DNA from 3 places in the Modestobacter italicus genome. Region 2 is predicted to be linked to each of the others. Evidence: riboswitches for the same ligand, from Rfam matches in the RefSeq annotation. Region 2 holds a riboswitch; each other region holds the start of a gene.
What was found. A riboswitch is a leader RNA that binds a small molecule or an ion and turns the genes downstream of it on or off. The one in region 2 is predicted to bind S-adenosylmethionine.
Positions count from the first base shown of each region.

Region 1 (6,062 bases), 2.4 Mb from region 2:
CCCGACCGTGGCACCGATCTTCACCGCGACCGGGCGGTCGGCGGCCCAGCGGAGCCCGGAGCCGGTGCGCTCGGCGTCGCCCGTCGCAGGGGAGGACTGGTCACGGGTCATCGTCGGGCTCCTCAGGGTGGGCGAGAACTGGCGGTTCTCGGATCCCCCATCGGCAGCCCGCGGACGATGTGGAGCCGGGGCCGCGCGGCCGGCACCTCCCGCCCCACGCGCACCACGACGAGCCCGGCGCGGGCGCCCGCGGTCCGCCGGGCACACTGGACGGCGATGGACGACATCCTCGACTGGCTCCGCGGGCCGGGCCTCGACGCGCTCCTGATCATCCTCGGGGCGGTGCTGCTCGCCCGGTTCGTGAGCTGGCTCGGCGGGCGGATCACCGACCGGATCGACGCCCACGCGACCGGCTCGGACGCGCTGGTGCGCTCCGAGGCGGCCAAGCACCGGCACTCGCTGACCCAGGTGCTGACCTGGGCGGCCATCGTGATGATCTGGTCGGTCACCATCTTCTTCGTGCTCGAGCGCCTCGGCGTCCCGGTCACCGGCCTGGTAGCGCCCGCCACCGTCCTGGGCGTGGGGCTCGGCTTCGGCGCGCAGCGGGTCGTCGGCGACGTGCTCGCCGGCTTCTTCCTCATCACCGAGCGGCAGTACGGCTTCGGTGACGTCGTGGCCATCCAGGTGGTGGGCGGTGGCGACCCCGCCGAGGGCACCGTCGAGGACGTGAACCTGCGGATCACCCGGCTGCGCTCGGTCAACGGCGAGGTCGTGATCGTGCCCAACGGGCAGATCGTCAAGGTCGTCAACCTGTCCCGCGACTGGGCCCGCGCCGTCGTCGACGTCCCGGTGCCGGCCACGACCGACGTCAACCGGGTCCAGGAGGTGCTCCGCGAGGTCGGCAAGCGGGCCTTCGACGACGAGCGGCTGCACCGGCTGCTGCTCGACGAGCCCAGCGTGATGGGCGTGGAGAGCCTGGCGCTGGACGAGGTCAACCTGCGGATCGTCGCCCGGACGCTGCCGGGCAAGCAGTTCGAGGTCGGCCGCGACCTGCGGGCCCGGGTGGCGCTGGCGCTGTCCCGAGAGGGCGTGTCGCTGCGGGCCACCGCCGCCCAGGACGACGTGCAGGACGAGGCGCTGGCCGAGGACCGGGCCCGGAGCGGGGGTCGCGCATGACCCGGCCCTCGCCGGACGAGCAGCCCACCACGGTGCTGCCGCAGGCCACCCTCGAGCAGCCGTCGGTCACCACCGCGCCGGCCACCCGCCGCGCGCGGCTGTGGCACCACGTCCCCTCCCGGGTCGGCCGCGCCCGCACCTCGACGGTGGTGATCGGCTGCCTGTTCGTGCTGCTGCTGGGCCTCAACACCGCGCTGCCGCGGGACGAGGGCAGCACCGTGCCGGTGACCACCTCGGACGGCCGGACCATCCAGGTGCCCCGGTCCTACGTGCCCAGCGACCCGGCGCCGGCCCCCACCCCCGCCCCGACCGCCCCGGCGACCACCTCCGCGCCGGCCAGCTCGGCACCGACGGCGACGATGACCCGGCCTCCCCGCACCAGCGCCACCCCGACCGAGCCGGACGAGGACGAGGCGACGACCGCGCCGTCGACCACCCCCGACGAGCCGGGCGAGGAGGCCCCCCGCAGCTCGAGCACCCCGAGCGCCACGAGCACGCCGACGAGCCGGGCGCCCTCGTCGACCAGCCGCGCCCCCGCGTCCACCCGCGCACCGGCGACGACGGCCGCCCCGACGTCGGCCGAGCCGACCGGCTGACCGCGGCTCAGAACGAGGTGACGACGGCGATCCCCGGCTCCCGGCCGACCGCGGCCAGCGCCGCGCCCGCGTCGTCCAGCCCCAGCCGGCGGGTCACCAGCAGCTCGGGGTGCAGCCGCCCGGCCTCGATCAGCGACAGCATCGCCGGGTAGTCGGCGGCGGCCATGCCGTGGCTGCCGAGCACCGCCAGCTCGCCGGCGATCACCAGCTCCATCGGCACCTCCGGTCGGCCCACCGCCGGCGGCAGCAGCCCGACCTGCACGTGCCGGCCGCGCCGGCGGAGGCTGCGGATGGAGTTCAGGCAGGTCACGGCCGCGCCGAGGGCGTCCAGGGAGACGTGCGCGCCGCCGCCGGTGAGCTCGGCGACCGCGGCCGGGACGTCGCCCGCCCCGTCGACGAGGTGCTCCGCGCCGCACGCCGCGGCCAGCTCCAGCGCGCCCGGCGAGACGTCGACGGCGACCACCCGCGCGCCGGCCGCGACCGCCACCTGGACGGCGGACAGCCCCACCCCGCCGCAGCCGTGCACGGCGACCCACTCGCCGGGGACCACCCGGCCGACGCCGGTGACCGCGCGGAACGCGGTCGCGAACCGGCAGCCCAGGCCGGCGGCGGTGGCGAACGGCATGCCCTCGGGCAGGGCGACCAGGTTGACGTCGGCGGCGTCCAGCGCGACCAGCTCGGCCAGCGAGCCCCAGTGGGTGAAGCCGGGCTGGGTCTGGTCGAGGCACACCTGACCGGCGCCCTCGCGGCACGGCGGGCAGTGCCCGCAGGCGCAGACGAACGGCACGGTCACCCGGTCGCCGACCGACCAGCTGCGCACCCGCTCCCCGACCGCGGCGACGGTGCCGGCCAGCTCGTGACCGGGGACGTGCGGCAGGACGACGTCCGGGTCGTGGCCGGACCAGCCGTGCCAGTCGCTGCGGCAGATGCCGCTGGCGCCCACCTGCACGACCACGCCGTCCGGGGCCGGCCGCGGTTCCGGCACCGAGCGGACCGTGAGGGGACCACCGAACTCCTCGAACACCAGCGCGCGCACGGGGCAGAGCCTGCCTGGTGCCGCCGCGGGGGCGGCAGGCAGGCTGGCGGCGTGGACGACCTCGCTGCGCTGCGCCGGTCCTGCGACCGGGCGCTGACCGGGCACGGCCCGCAGACCGCTGCCGACCTGCTCGCGACGATCCCGCCGGACACCGCGGTGGACCGCTACGGCGACGGCGGCGTGGTCGCCGAGCTGGAGGAGGAGGTCGCCGACGTCCTCGGCCAGCCGGCGGCGGTCTACCTGCCCAGCGGGATCATGGCGCAGCAGGCCGCGCTGCGGGTGCACGCCGAGCACCGGGGGCGCCGGGCGGTGGTCTACCACCCGCAGTGCCACCTGGAGGTGCACGAGGGGCGGGCGTTGGAGCGGCTGCAGGGGCTGGTCGGCCGCCCGGCCGGCGAGCGGGACCGGCTGCTGCTGCGCGAGGACCTGGACGCCGTCGCCGAGCACCCGGCGGCGCTGCTGGTCGAGCTGCCGCAGCGCGACCTGGGCGGGCAGCTCCCGCCGTGGGACGACCTGGTCGCCCAGGCGACCTGGGCGCGCGAGCGCGGCGCCGCCGCCCACCTGGACGGCGCCCGGCTGTGGGAGGCCGCCGCCGGGTACGGCCGCCCGCCGGCCGAGGTCGCCGCGCTGTTCGACACCACCTACGTGAGCTTCTACAAGGGCATCGGCGCGCTGGCCGGCAGCGCGCTGGCCGGGCCGGCCGAGGTGGTCGCCGAGGCCCGCGAGTGGCGGCGCCGGCTGGGCGGCACGCTGTTCGGGCTCTGGCCGGGCGCGGCCTCCGCGCTGAGCTGCCTGCGCCGGCGGCTGCCGCTGTTCCCCGGCTACCTGGAGCGGGCCCGGGAGGTCGCCACCGCGGTGCGGGACCTGCCCGGCGTCACCGTCGTCCCGGACCCGCCGCAGACGCCGATGCTGCACCTGCTGCTCCGCACCGACGCCGACCGGTTCGCCGCGGCGGCCCGCACGCTGGCCGAGGGCGGGCTGTGGACCTGGGAGCGGGCGGCGCCGACCGCCGACCCGGGGGTGGTCCGGGTCGAGCTGCCGGTCGGCGACGCCACCACGGCCCTGCCGATCGAGGAGGTCCGGACGGCCATCGGGCTGCTGGCGGGCGGCCAGGGGTGACTTGCGCAGCAGCCCGGCCGTCGTCCTAAGATCGTCCTGGCTCACGAGAGGCAGCGACAAGCACCTGGCTGGCTGCCCGGCAACCTCAACTCCGTCTGAGGTGCTCCAGGGGAAGAGCTGGCTGGACGGCGCCCGCCGTCCGGCAAGGACGGAGCCCTCCGCGCTGTGGGTGCTCCGGCGACCCAGGAGGTACTCAGCGCATGACCGAGCCCAGCGGCTGGAGCTTCGAGACCCGGCAGATCCACGCCGGCGCCGCCCCCGACCCGACCACCGGCGCCCGGGCGCTGCCCATCTACGCCACGACCAGCTACCAGTTCCGCGACAGCCAGCACGCCGCGGACCTCTTCGCGCTGGCCGAGATGGGCAACATCTACACCCGGATCATGAACCCGACGCAGGACGCGCTGGAGCAGCGCGTGGCCTCGCTCGAGGGCGGCGTCGCGGCGCTGGCGGTGGCCAGCGGCCAGGCCGCCGAGACGCTGGCGATCCTGAACATCGCCGAGGCCGGCAGCCACGTCGTCGCCTCCGCCTCGCTGTACGGCGGCACGTACAACCTGCTGCACCACTCGCTGCCCAAGCTGGGCGTCCAGGTCTCCTTCGTCGAGGACCCCGACGACCCGGAGAACTGGCAGTCGCTGGTGCAGGAGAACACCAAGGCCTTCTACGCCGAGACCATCGGCAACCCGAAGGGCGACGTCCTGGACATCTCGGCGGTGTCGGAGGTCGCGCACCGCAACGGCGTCCCGCTGATCGTCGACAACACGATCGCCACGCCGTTCCTGATCCGGCCGATCGAGCACGGCGCCGACATCGTGGTCCACTCCGCCACCAAGTACCTGGGCGGGCACGGCACGGCGATCGCCGGGATCATCGTCGACTCCGGCAACTTCGCCTGGACCGGCGGGAAGTTCCCCGGCTTCACCACCCCGGACCCGACGTACCACGGCGTCGTCTACGCCGACCTCGGTGCGCCGGCGTACGCGCTCAAGGCCCGGGTGCAGCTGCTGCGCGACCTCGGCCCGGCGATCTCCCCGTTCAACGCCTGGCTGGTCGTCCAGGGCATCGAGACGCTGTCGCTGCGGATGGAGCGGCACGTCGCCAACGCCCAGCGGGTGGCCGAGTGGCTGGAGTCCCACGACGAGGTCGAGTCGGTGCACTACGCCGGCCTGGCGTCCTCGCCCTGGCACGCCGCCCAGCAGAAGTACGCGCCGAAGGGCGCCGGTGCGGTGCTCGCGTTCGACATCCGCGGCGGCATCGAGGCCGGCAAGCGCTTCGTCGAGGGGCTGGAGCTGCACAGCCACGTGGCCAACATCGGCGACGTGCGCAGCCTGGTCATCCACCCGGCGTCCACGACGCACTCGCAGCTGACCGCCGACGAGCAGCTGACCACCGGCGTCACCCCGGGGCTGGTGCGGCTGGCGGTGGGCCTGGAGGGCATCGAGGACATCCTGGCCGACCTGGAGTCCGGCTTCCGGGCCGCCAAGGGGTCCTGAGGTGCCCGGGCCCCGGGGGGCGGCTCCGGCTGCCCCCGGGGCCCGGACCGGCGGCTGGCTCCCCGGCGACCCGGTGGGCGACCGGCAGTTCGTGGAGCTGGGGCCCCTGGCGCTGGAGCGCGGCGGCTCCCTGCCGTCGGTGCGGGTCGCCTACGAGACGTGGGGGACCCTCGCGCCCGACGCGGGCAACGCGGTGCTGGTGGAGCACGCGCTCACCGGCGACAGCCACGTCGTCGGCCCCGCCGGGCCCGGGCACGCCACGGCCGGCTGGTGGCCGTCGCTGATCGGCCCGGGCGCCCCGCTGGACACCGACCGGCTGTTCGTCGTCTGCGCCAACGTGCTCGGCGGCTGCCAGGGCACGACCGGGCCCTCGTCGGCCGCGCCGGACGGGGGCCCGTGGGGCTCCCGGTTCCCCGAGGTCACCATCGCCGACCAGGTGGCGGTCGAGGCGGCGCTGTCCGACGCCCTGGGCATCGGCCGGTGGCAGGCGGTGCTCGGCGGCTCGATGGGCGGGATGCGCGCGCTGGAGTGGGCGGTCTCCCGGCCCGAGCGGGTCGCCGGGCTGTTCTTCCTCGCCTCGGGGGCGGTGGCCAGCGCCGACCAGATCGGCACCCAGACCACCCAGCAGACCGCCGTGCGCAG
Region 1 is NC_017955.1:5,305,293-5,311,354, forward strand. It holds gene MODMU_RS25210 (methyl-accepting chemotaxis protein) at 1-111, opposite strand, end outside; gene MODMU_RS25215 (mechanosensitive ion channel family protein) at 277-1,176, shown strand; gene MODMU_RS28835 (RodZ family helix-turn-helix domain-containing protein) at 1,173-1,772, shown strand; gene MODMU_RS25225 (zinc-binding dehydrogenase) at 1,780-2,808, opposite strand; gene MODMU_RS25230 (threonine aldolase family protein) at 2,860-3,927, shown strand; SAM riboswitch class IV at 3,967-4,082, shown strand; gene MODMU_RS25235 (bifunctional o-acetylhomoserine/o-acetylserine sulfhydrylase) at 4,128-5,420, shown strand; gene metX (homoserine O-acetyltransferase MetX) at 5,422-6,062, shown strand, end outside.
Region 1: another riboswitch for S-adenosylmethionine. It lies ahead of MODMU_RS25235 (bifunctional o-acetylhomoserine/o-acetylserine sulfhydrylase); the one in region 2 lies ahead of MODMU_RS10395 (GNAT family N-acetyltransferase).

Region 2 (6,062 bases):
GCAGCCGGGCCTCGACCATCGCCCGGGCGGTGACCACGGAGTCGACCGAGGAGGACCGCGCGGTGAACACCCCGGTGCCCTCGTCGAGGTCGAAGCGGGTGTCCGCGCCCAGGAACCGGACCACGCCGGCCTCCGACAGCGCGAGCAGCTCGGCCAGCCGCGGCGCCGGCGGTCCGCTGGCCAGGTAGCTGAACAGGTTCATCCACCAGCCGGCGACGTCCTCGGCCTCCGACCGCGGCGTCAGCCGCCCGGCGGCGACCAGCCCGGCGATCGTGCCGTGGCAGAACAGCAGGGCGGTGAAGACGGCGGCGTCGGTGCTGTGCGCCGGGTCCGCCGAGCGGGTCAGGTCGGCCCGCACCAGCCCGCGCACCGCCTCCTGCAGCTCGGCGGCGGTACCGAACCGGGCCCCGGCCAGCGGCCGGTCCCGGGCCGCGAGGTCGAACCGGTCGGCCGGGTCGGGGACGGCGGCCGCGACCAGGGCGGTCAGGTCTCCCCCGGCCACGTACGCGTCGGCGAACTCGGCCCAGGGCAGCGCGGTGCGCTCGGGGTGGGCGCGGAACAGCTCGGTGTAGTGCGCCCAGCCGAGCTCGCGGGCGATCACCGGCGCCAGGTCGGCGCGCAGGTCGAGCTCCCGATCGGCGTCCAGCGCCTCGGGGGTGAAGAACCGCAGCGGCACCGGCGGCCCGGGCCAGACGTAGCCCAGCTTGGCCCGGTAGGGCACGCCGCGCCGGGACCCGACGTGCAGCACCGGCTCCTGGCCGGAGGGGAGGTAGCGCAGCCCGTCGCCCGCCGGCTCGAAGCGGCCGCCGCGTCCGCTGGTCAGCAGCACCATGAGGTCGATGAAGGCCAGCCCGGCGCCGCGGACGAGCACGTCCTCCCCCGGCGCGAGCCGGTCGAGGTCGAGGTCGGCGGTGTAGCCGGTCGGGAGGTAGCAGAGCCCCGCGCCGGCCGCGCGCTCGGCGACGGCGCGCTCGGCGGCGGTGGCGTGCGCGTCGAGGTGGCCCTGGGCGAGCACGGCCAGGTCGGCGGGGAGCACCCGACCGTCGGCGAGCTCCACGTCGACGCCCTCGGCGCGCACCCGGACGTCGACCACGGTGTCCTCGTGCAGGTGCACGTCGGCCCACGGGCGGGCCGCCGCGACCACCTCGGCCAGCACCCAGCCCAGGTAGGCGTTCACCAGCGGCCGGGACGGGAAGGACGTCGGCGTCACCGCCCGCGCTTCCTCACCCACCGGGTCGCCCTCGGGCAGGTGCCGGCCCACCGCCTCCACCCACTGCCACAGCGTGGTGCCCTCGCCCACCGGGCCGTCGACGGTCACCGACGCGTCGGGCAGCACCGTGACGTCGGCGGCCAGCGAGTTGGCCCAGAGCAGCGAGGGCTGGGCCGCGCGCCACACCCGGCCGCCGCCCGGCGGGTGCGGGTCGACGAGGTGCACCTGCAGGCGGCCGGGGCCGCTCAGCTCGGGCGCGCTGGCGACCAGCCGCTCGAGCAGGCCGATGGCGGTGGGGCCGGCGCCGACCACGGCGATCGACGGGCCGGCGGGGGTGTGCGGGGGTGCGGCGGGCATGCGGACTCCGGGGAGCGGAGGGTCAGGGACGCGGGGTTCCGACCGTGCGCTGACACTGCGCGCTCGCCGTGCGCAGGAGGTCGACGTGCCGGCGGCAGACCAGCGGGGTGCGGGGCACGTGCGTCTCCTTCCGGTGTCCGGGTGACTGGCGCAACCGCGTCCGGGGGGCGGGCTGTTCCCCTCCGGCGAGTGCAGAGGCTCACAATGTCTATCAAGTCGATCGTAATTGACGCGTCGCCGGGTGTGCCCCTATCGTCCCTGCCAGGTCCTGAGCGCCAGCGACAAGCCCCGGCTCGCTGGCCGGCAACCCTCCCTGCGACGGGGTGCCCCGGGTGACGACCTGGCCGTGCGCGTCCGCGCCCGGCAAGCAGAGGCCTCCCCTCCCGAGGGGACGAACGAGGAGCAGCACCCGTGGGACAGACCGGCATCCGTGCCGCCGCCACCGACCTGGTCGGCCGGCCGACCGTGGACCTGCTGCGCACCGACAGCGCGCTCTGTCGCTGACCCGCAGCCCTCCCGTCCCACCTCCGCGCGCCCTCGTCGGCGCGCGCCTCCGCACAGGAGCTCCTCCCGCATGTCCACGTCCCTGTCCCCGCACGCCCTCCAGGTGGTGCGCGTGCACCTCGACGACCCGCTGGCCGCGCCGCTGTTCGCCGACCTCGCCGTCGAGTACGACACCCGCTACGGCGACCTGTTCGGCGGCGCGTCCGAGGAGCTGACCCGCTACCCGGCCGCGGCGTTCCTGCCGCCGGACGGCGAGTTCCTGCTGCTGGTCGAGGACGGCGTCGCGGTCGCCGGCGGCGCGTTCATGCGGCACCCGTCGGGCGCCGCCGAGGTGAAGCGGATGTGGACCGCCGGGTCGCACCGCCGCCGCGGGCTGGCCCGCCGGGTGCTCGCGCTGCTCGAGCAGGGGGCCGCCGCGGCCGGTTACGCCCGGATGTACCTGACCACCGGACCGCGCCAGCCGGAAGCGCGCGACCTGTACCTCGCCGCCGGCTGGGCACCGCTGTTCGACCCGGCCGTCCCCCGCCCCACCGACACCGACGCGCTGCGCGCGCTGCCGGTCGAGCAGCGCCTCTACGCCTTCGAGAAGGACCTCCCGTGACCACGCTCGACACCCGGCCCGTCACCAGCTCGGGCACCCCCTACGACCAGCTGCGGGTGGTGCCGGCCCGGCACCCCGGCCGCTGGGTCGCGACCGCCGTCGTCGCCGTCCTGCTCGCGATGGTGGTCAACAGCCTGATCACGAACCCGCGGTGGGAGTGGGACGTCGTCGGCGCCTACCTCACCGAGGAGTCGATCGTCCGCGGCGTGCTCACCACGATCGAGCTGACCGCGATCACCGCGGTGCTCGGCTTCGCGCTGGGCACGGTGCTGGCGCTGATGCGGCTGAGCCGCTCGCCGCTGCTGCAGGCGGTGAGCTGGGGCTACACCTGGGTGTTCCGCTCGGTGCCGCTGATCCTCCAGCTGCTGCTCTGGTACAACCTCGCCTACCTCTACCAGCACCTGGACGTCGGCATCCCGTTCGGCCCGTCCTTCGCCAGCGTGCAGACCCTCTCGCTGATCGACAAGTTCGGCGCCGCGGTGCTCGGGCTGGGCCTGCACCAGGCCGCCTACTCGGCGGAGATCGTCCGGGCCGGCATCCTCTCGGTCGACCAGGGCCAGCACGAGGCGGCCGCGTCGCTGGGCATCCCGCGGCGCCGGCAGACCACCCGGATCGTGCTGCCGCAGGCGATGCGCACCATCGTGCCGACGGCGGTCAACGAGGTGATCGGCCTGTTCAAGGGCACCTCGATCGTCTACGTGCTGGCGCTGGGCGAGCTGTTCTACACGGTGAGCGTCATCTACGGCCGGACCCAGCGGGTGCTGCCGATGCTCGTCGTGGCCGCGATCTGGTACGTCGTGCTCACCACGGTGGTCACCGTCGTCCAGTACTACGTGGAACGGCACTACGCCCGGGGCGCGGTGCGCACGCTGCCGCCGACACCCCTGCAGCGGGTCCGCGCGGAGCTGACCGGCGTCCTGGCCCGCTTCGGCGCCGCGCGCGGAGCCACCCGATGACCGCCGTCGGGGTCGGTCCCGGCCGGGTCGAGGTGCACGGCGTGCACAAGTCCTACGCCGGCACCGAGGTGCTGCACGGCGTCGACCTGGTGGTCGAGCCGGGCACGGTGACCGTCGTCCTCGGCCCGTCGGGCTCGGGCAAGTCGACGCTGCTGCGCAGCATCAACCACCTGGAGAAGGTCGACCGCGGCTTCATCGCGCTGGACGGCGAGCTGGTGGGCTACCGCCGCAAGGGCGACAGGCTGCACGAGCTGCACGAGAAGGACGTGCTGCGGCAGCGCACCCGCTTCGGCTTCGTCTTCCAGTCGTTCAACCTGTTCCCGCACCTCACGGCGCTGGAGAACGTGGTCGAGGCGCCGGTGTCCGCCCAGGGCCGCGAGCGCCGCGAGGTGGAGGCCGAGGCCCGCGAGCTGCTGGCCCGGGTCGGGCTCGGCGACCGGGAGAAGGCCTACCCCCGGCAGCTGTCCGGCGGGCAGCAGCAGCGGGTCGCCATCGCCCGGGCGCTGGCCATGCGCCCCGCCGTCCTGCTGTTCGACGAGCCGACGTCGGCGCTGGACCCGGAGCTGGTCGGCGAGGTGCTCTCGGTGATCGAGGGCCTCGCGAGCACCGGCACCACGATGATCGTCGTCACCCACGAGATCGGCTTCGCCCGCCGGGTGGCCGACCAGGTCGTCTTCATGGACGACGGCCGGGTGGTCGAGCAGGGCCCGCCCGAGCAGGTGCTCGACGCCCCGCAGCACGACCGCACCCGCGCCTTCCTCGCGCGAGTCCTCTAGAAGCCCCACCCCCCACCGGTCTCGGACGGCGCACCTGCGCCGCCCGGCGATGGCGCGCGCCCGTGCGCCCCTCACAGGAGAAGGAACCCCATGACCGCACGTACCCGACGAGCCCCGCTCGTCGCCGTCCTGGCCGCTGTGTCCGCGCTGGCCCTCGGGGCGTGCACCAGCTCGACCGAGATCGAGAGCGCCGCGGCCGACGAGCCCGCCGGCGCCCTGGTGGTGGACACCGGCCCCGACCAGGACCGGGTGCACACCGAGCTGAACCAGGACGCCGTCGACCTGCTGCCGGCCGGCGCGTTCCCGGACGGGACGCTGCGGGTCTCGGTCACCCAGGGCGCCGTCCCGCTGGCCTTCTACGCCGACGACAACAGCACGGTGATCGGCAGCGAGACCGACATCGCCACGCTGGTCGCCGACGCCCTCGGGCTCGACCTGGAACTGGTCGTCAACGACTGGTCGAACTGGCCGCTGGCCACCCAGTCCGGCGAGGTCGACGCCACCATCTCCAACGTCACGGTGACCGAGGAGCGCAAGCAGCTGTTCGACTTCTCCTCCTACCGTGTCGACCAGCTCGGCTGGCTGGTCCAGGCCGGCAGCGACCTGGAGATCGACGAGGCGGCCGACATCGCCGGGCTCACCGTCGGGGTCTCCTCGGGCACCAACCAGGAGCAGATCCTGCTGGCCTGGGACCGAGAGAACACCGACGCCGGCCTCGAACCGGTGACGATCGACTACTACGAGTCCTACAACGACGCGGTCCTCGCCCTGCAGTCCGGGCGGCTGGACACCTACGTCGGCCCCAACGCGACCGCCGCCTACAGCGCGGCGACCAGCCCGGACGACGTCGCGGTCGCCGGCACGGTCAACGGCGGCTGGCCGGACACCGCGAACATCGCCGTCGCGACGGCCAAGGGCAACGGGCTGGCGGAGGCCTTCACCGCCGCGATCAACGGCGCCATCGCCGACGGCAGCTACGCCGAGGTCCTCGACCGCTGGGGCCTGGGCGCCGAGGCGGTCGACCAGTCACTGACCAACCCGCCCGGCCTCGGTTCCTGAGCCCCCCCAACCTGATCGAGAGGTACCCCCATGTCGCGCGCCCGCACCACCCTCGCCGTCCTGCCCGTGGCCGCCGCGCTGCTGCTGTCGGCGTGCAGCAGCTCCGCCGACATCGAGGCCGAGCAGCAGGCCGACACCGGTGCCGCCGGCGCCAGCCAGGCACTCGTCGTCGACACGAGCCCCGAGCAGGCCGACCGGGTCAGCACCGACGAGGACCCGGACGCCGCGGCGCTCGTCCCCGCCCCGATCGCCGCGGACGGCAAGCTGACCGTCGGCATCGTCGGCGCCGGCGACCCGCCGCTGGCCTTCCTCGCCGACGACAACAGCACCGTGGTCGGCAGCGAGGTCGACATCGCCTCGCTGGTCGCCGAGTCCCTGGGCCTGGAGCTCGACGTCCGCAACATCTCCTGGGAGCAGTGGCCGCTGTCGGTGCAGAGCGGTGACGTCGAGGCGGTGTTCAGCAACGTCGGCGTCAACGCCGAGCGGCTGCAGCTGTTCGACTTCGCCACCTACCGGCAGGGGATCATGGCGTTCACCGCCGCCCCGGACAGCGACCTGTCCATCGCCGAGGCGAAGGACGTCGCCGGCCTGACGCTCGC
Region 2 is NC_017955.1:2,104,241-2,110,302, reverse strand. It holds gene MODMU_RS30020 (FAD/NAD(P)-binding protein) at 1-1,567, opposite strand, end outside; SAM riboswitch class IV at 1,832-1,943, shown strand; gene MODMU_RS10395 (GNAT family N-acetyltransferase) at 2,142-2,672, shown strand; gene MODMU_RS10390 (amino acid ABC transporter permease) at 2,669-3,628, shown strand; gene MODMU_RS10385 (amino acid ABC transporter ATP-binding protein) at 3,625-4,404, shown strand; gene MODMU_RS10380 (ABC transporter substrate-binding protein) at 4,495-5,463, shown strand; gene MODMU_RS10375 (ABC transporter substrate-binding protein) at 5,494-6,062, shown strand, end outside.

Region 3 (6,062 bases), 1.3 Mb from region 2:
CTCCCCGGCCCGGTTCCTCGACCTGTGCCTCGACGCCCGCGACCAGCAGGCGCTCGCCGACTGGTGGTGCGCCGCGATGGGCTACCAGCGGCACGGGGAGGACCGCGGCCCGGACGAGCCGGTGCTCATCGTCGACCCCAGCGGGGCGGGGCCGAACATCTGGGTCAACCGGGTGCCCGAGCCCAGGACGGTGAAGAACCGCATGCACCACGACGTCACCGGGGACACCGAGGCGCTGCTCACTCTGGGCGCGACGCTGCTGCGCCGGAAGGACGACGAGGTCCACTGGGACGTGCTCGCCGACCCCGAGGGCAACGAGTTCTGCGTCTTCGCCCCCGACTGACCCCCCGCGCTTTCGCGCGCGAAAGTGCACGCTCGGGCCGCGATTCCCTGCCCGGGCCCCGGAACGCCGACAGGGGCGGCCCCGCGGATGCGGGACCGCCCCTGTCGGGCAGTGCTGGTGGTGCAGTGTCAGCTGACGCTGACGGCTGGACTCAGAAGTCCATGCCGCCCATGCCGCCGTCGCCGCCGGGCATGGCCGGGGCGTTCTTCTCCGGCTTGTCGGCGATGACGGCCTCGGTGGTGAGGAAGAGCGCCGCGATGGAGGCGGCGTTCTGCAGCGCCGAGCGGGTGACCTTGGCCGGGTCGATGATGCCGGCCGCGACCAGGTCCACGTACTCGCCGGTGGCGGCGTTGAGGCCCCAGCCGGTCTCGGAGTTGCGGACCTTCTCCGCCACGACGCCACCCTCGAGGCCGGCGTTGACGGCGATCTGCTTCAGCGGGGCCTCGAGCGCGACGCGCACGATGTTGGCACCGGTCGCCTCGTCACCCTCGAGCTCGAGCTTCTCGAACGCGACGGTGGTGGCCTGCGCCAGGGCGACGCCACCACCGGCGACGATGCCTTCCTCGACGGCGGCCTTGGCGTTGCGCACCGCGTCCTCGATGCGGTGCTTGCGCTCCTTGAGCTCGACCTCGGTCGCGGCGCCGGCCTTGATCACCGCAACGCCACCGGCCAGCTTGGCCAGCCGCTCCTGCAGCTTCTCGCGGTCGTAGTCGCTGTCCGACTTGTCGATCTCGGCGCGGATCTGGTTGACCCGGCCCTGGATCTGGTCGGCGTCGCCCGAGCCCTCGATGATCGTGGTCTCGTCCTTGGTGGTGACGAACTTGCGCGCCCGGCCGAGCAGCGACAGGTCGGCGTTCTCCAGCTTGAGACCGACCTCCTCGCTGATGACCTGACCACCGGTGAGGATGGCGATGTCGCCGAGCATGGCCTTGCGGCGGTCACCGAAGCCGGGGGCCTTGACGGCGACCGACTTGAAGGTGCCGCGGATCTTGTTGACCACCAGGGTCGCGAGGGCCTCGCCCTCGACGTCCTCGGCGATGATGGCCAGCGGCTTGCCGGACTGCATGACCTTCTCCAGCAGCGGGAGCAGGTCCTTGACCGACGAGATCTTCGAGTTGACGACCAGGATGTACGGGTCGTCGAGCACGGTCTCCATGCGGTCGGTGTCGGTCACGAAGTACGCCGACAGGTGACCCTTGTCGAAGCGCATGCCCTCGGTGAGCTCGAGCTCGAGGCCGAAGGTGTTGCTCTCCTCGACGGTGATGACACCTTCCTTGCCGACCTTGTCCATCGCCTCGGCGATGAGCTCGCCGATGGCCGGGTCCGCGGCGGAGATCGAGGCGGTGGCCGCGATCTGCTCCTTGGTCTCGACGTCCTTGGCGGTCGACAGCAGGTACTCGGAGACCGAGGCGACGGCCTTCTCGATGCCCTTCTTCAGGGCCATCGGGTTGGCGCCGGCGGCGACGTTGCGCAGCCCCTCGCGGACGAGGGCCTGGGCGAGCACGGTGGCGGTGGTGGTGCCGTCACCCGCGACGTCGTCGGTCTTCTTGGCGACCTCCTTGACGAGCTCGGCCCCGATCTTCTCCCAGGGGTCCTCGAGCTCGATCTCCTTGGCGATGCTCACACCGTCGTTGGTGATGGTGGGAGCGCCCCACTTCTTCTCGAGCACGACGTTCCGGCCACGGGGGCCGAGGGTCACCTTGACGGCGTCGGCGAGGGTGTTCATGCCCCGCTCGAGGCCACGGCGCGCCTCTTCGTTGAACGCGATCATCTTGGCCATGTGGTGATGTCCTCCATGCGTGGATCGCTGGCACGGTCAGGTCCGGCGCCCGCGACGGACGACACCGGTTGCGTGCGCCTCCTGCGGCGCACGACCAGTGCCTCACCGTTCCGACCTGGTTGGCACTCAGGTACCCCGAGTGCCAACGAGAAGTCTGGCACTCGGCCTGTGCGAGTGCAAGAACGGGGGGTCGGGACGGCTTGTTCCCGGGCCTGCGGACCCCCGGGAACGCGACGAGGCCCGGCCCCCCGAAGGGGACCGGGCCTCGTGGTGCGAACCGCTCAGACGGCCTGGACCGCGTCGGCCTGCGGACCCTTCTCGCCCTGGACGACCTCGAAGCTGACCCGCTGGCCCTCTTCGAGGCTCTTGTACCCGTCCATCTGGATGGCCGAGTAGTGGACGAAGACATCCTGCCCGCCGTCGACGGCGATGAAGCCGAAGCCCTTCTCGGCGTTGAACCACTTCACGGTGCCCTGTGCCACGTGTGCTCCCACGTTCGTGCGTGCGGACGGCACCTCTTGATCGAGGGGCCGGGGTCTCGCTCTCCCGCCCGTCGACACGAACGTGGAACTCGAACCGCGCGGAACGGTACAGGACGCAAGAGCCCAGGTCACCGGTCCTGTCCGCCGGGTCTCACCCGGTGTGGTAGGGCCTTCCTCAGCCGATGAGACCGGCCTCGCGCAGCGACCGCAGCGAGGGCTGGACCCGGTGCGAGGGGCCGACGACGTCGAGCAGCGGGTCGAGGGTCTTGAGGCCCTCACCGGTGTTCAGCACGACGGTCTCCAGCGTCGGGTCGAGCAGCCCGCCCTCGACCAGCTTGCGCAGCACCGCGGTGGTGACCCCGCCTGCCGTCTCGGCGAAGACGCCGGTCGTGCGGGCCAGGTCGCGGATGCCGGCGACGATCTCGTCGTCCCCGACCCGGGCGACCGACCCGCCGGTGCGCCGGACGGCGTCCAGCGCGTAGGGGCCGTCGGCGGGGTTGCCGATGTTGAGCGACTTGGCGATCCCGGTCGGCTTGACCGGCTTCACGACGTCCCAGCCGTTGTCGAACGCGGTGGCGATCGGGTCGCAGCCGGCGGACTGGGCGCCGAAGACCTTCCAGCCGGTGTCCTCGACGATGCCTGCGGCGACCAGCTCGCGCCACGCCTTGTCGACCTTGGTGAGCAGCGAGCCCGACGCCATCGGGATGACCACCTGAGCCGGGATCCGCCAGCCGAGCTGCTCGGCGATCTCGTAGCCCATCGTCTTGGAGCCCTCGGCGTAGTAGGGCCGGACGTTCTGGTTGACGAAGGCGGTGTCCTCGAACTCGTCGGTCTCGGCGAGCTCGCTGGTCAGCCGGTTGACGTCGTCGTAGGAGCCGTCGACGGCGATCAACGCCTGCCCGTACACCGCGGACTGGACGATCTTGCCCGGCTCCAGGTCGCTGGGGACGAAGACGAAGGAGGGCAGCCCCATCCGGGCGGCGTGCGCCGCGACGGAGTTGGCCAGGTTGCCGGTCGAGGCGCAGGCGATCTTGGCGTAGCCGAAGCCCTTGGCCGCGGTCGCGGCCAGGCTGACCACCCGGTCCTTGAAGGAGTGGGTGGGGTTGGCCGAGTCGTCCTTGACCCAGAGCCCGCCGGTGATGCCGAGCTCGGCGGCCAGCCGGTCGGCCCGCACCAGCGGCGTCATGCCCGGGTCGAGGGTGACCCGGTCGGCCGGGTCGTGGCCGACGGGCAGCAGCGCGGCGTAGCGCCAGATGTTCTGCGGCCCGGCCTCGATCTGCTGGCGGGTCACCGCACGCATGACCTCGGGGTCGTAGTCGACCTCCAGCGGGCCGAAGCACTCGGCGCAGGCGTGCTCGGCGATGAGGCCGAAGGTGGCGCCGCAGTTGCGGCAGACCAGCCCGCGGGCGGGGTTCGGTGGGACCGGCCCGCCTTCGGTGACGTCTGCCTGGGCGGAACCGGGAGCGGTCATGGTCATACGACGACTACCTCCTCATCTTCCCCGCGCCGGGCCGTCGAGCCGCGCGGGACGGATGTGGCACCTTCCGTGCGCAGGACTGCGCACGGCGGTTGCCGGGGCTTCATCGGGCCGTGTCCCTCTGCCCCTCTGGATGAGTGGAACGCCGCGAGCCTACCCGGGGCGGTGGGGCGGACCCCGAACCGGCCAGGATGGACGGGTGGCTGCCCGCATCGTCTACACCGACCTGGACGGCACGATGGTCGGCCCCCGGGGCTCGTTCTGGCACACCGCCGGCCGTGCCCTCACCCCGACCCCGGCCGAGGCCCTCCTGGAGCTGCACCGGGCCGGCGTCGCCCTCGTGCTGGTCAGCGGCCGGACGCACGCGCAGCTGGTGGAGGCCGCGCGGATCTTCGCCGCCGACGGTGCCATCTCCGAGCTGGGGTCGCTGGTCAGCTGGTCCGGTGGCCGGGAGACCCACCTGCTCACCGGCGACCTGCCCGAGCGGTACGCCGGCCGGACGCCGATGCAGGTGATGGCCGAGCTCGGCGTGGTCGAGGCGCTGACCGCCGCGCACCCCGGCCGGCTGGAGTGGCACGAGCCCTGGCACACCGCGCACTCGGCCGACGCGCTGCTGCGCGGCCGGGTCGACGCCGCCGCCGTCGACCGGTGGCTGGCCGAGCGCGGCTGGGGCTGGCTGACGATGAACGACAACGGCGCCGTCCCGGCGACCCCGCGGATGACCCTGGACGACGACGCGCTGCCCCCGCACGTCTACCACCTCATGCCGCGCGGGATCTCCAAGGGAGCGGCGATCACCTGGGACCTCGCCCGCCGCGGGCTGACCGCGGACGACGCCGTCGCGGTGGGCGACAGCGTCAGCGACCTGGAGATGGCCCCGGCGGTCCGCCGGCTGTGGGTCACCGCCAACGGCGCGGCCGTCACCGGCATGGGCGAGCTGCTGGCCGCCGTCCCGAACGCCTCGGTGACCGACCACCCCATGGGCGAGGGCTGGGCCCAGGCGGTGCTCGCCTCGCTCTAGTGGAGTGCCACGGGCGCGTTCTCCGCGCCGTGGCACTCCGCTAGGAGGTGACGTCCTTGCGGGCGAAGTGGCGGAAGGCGAGCGCGGTGAACAGCGCCGACCAGGCCAGCCCCTGGACGACGCCGCGGAACAGGTCACCGGAGTCGACCGGGGTCTGCAGCAGGTCGGTCCAGGCCAGGCTGAACGCGGTGGGGAACCAGTCGCGGATGTCGCCCAGCTGCTCGACGGCCTCGAGCACCGCGAACACCACCGTGGTGAACACCGCGCCGCCGACCGCGGCCAGCGGGGCGTCGGTGACCGTGGACAGCCAGAACGCCAGCGTGCCGACGACGAGCAGGTGGACGGCGAGGAAGCCGACCATCCCGGCCAGCCGGACCAGCGCCGTCCGCTGCTCCAGCCCGATGCCCACCGGCGTCTGGACGTCGCCGAAGCCGTAGGCGATCCCGCCGGCGACGACCGCGACGACGACCAGCAGGACCATCGCGCCGACCGACATCACCAGCGCGGCCAGCCACTTCTGCCGGAGCAGCCGGGCGCGCGGCACCGGGGTGGCCAGCGCGTACCGCAGCGACCCCCACGACGCCTCGCTGGCGACGGTGTCGCCGAAGAACAGCGCGAAGACCACCACCAGGAAGAAGCCGGAGGTCGCGAACAGCACGAACAGCGTCAGGTTGAGCCCGCTCGCCGTCGCGACGTCGACCAGGTTGACCCGGCTGTTGGCCTCGGCCTCCTCCGCGCCGCCCAGCGCCAGGGCGCCGATCAGGACCAGCGGCAGGACGGCCATCAGCACCAGGACGCCGATGGTCCGGCGCCGCTTGAACTGCCGGCGGAGCTCGACCCCCAGCCGCAGGGTGCGCTCGGGCCGGTACCCGGCGGCGGCTCCGGTGGACGACGTCACGACTCCCCCACCAGCGACAGGAACGCGTCCTCGAGACGACGGCGCGGGGTGAGCTGGTCGA
Region 3 is NC_017955.1:776,362-782,423, reverse strand. It holds gene MODMU_RS03780 (VOC family protein) at 1-343, shown strand, start outside; gene groL (chaperonin GroEL) at 495-2,123, opposite strand; gene MODMU_RS03770 (cold-shock protein) at 2,405-2,605, opposite strand; gene thrC (threonine synthase) at 2,781-4,076, opposite strand; SAM riboswitch class I at 4,095-4,222, opposite strand; gene MODMU_RS03760 (HAD family hydrolase) at 4,282-5,103, shown strand; gene MODMU_RS03755 (ABC transporter permease) at 5,144-6,001, opposite strand; gene MODMU_RS03750 (alpha/beta fold hydrolase) at 5,998-6,062, opposite strand, start outside.
Region 3: another riboswitch for S-adenosylmethionine. It lies ahead of thrC (threonine synthase); the one in region 2 lies ahead of MODMU_RS10395 (GNAT family N-acetyltransferase).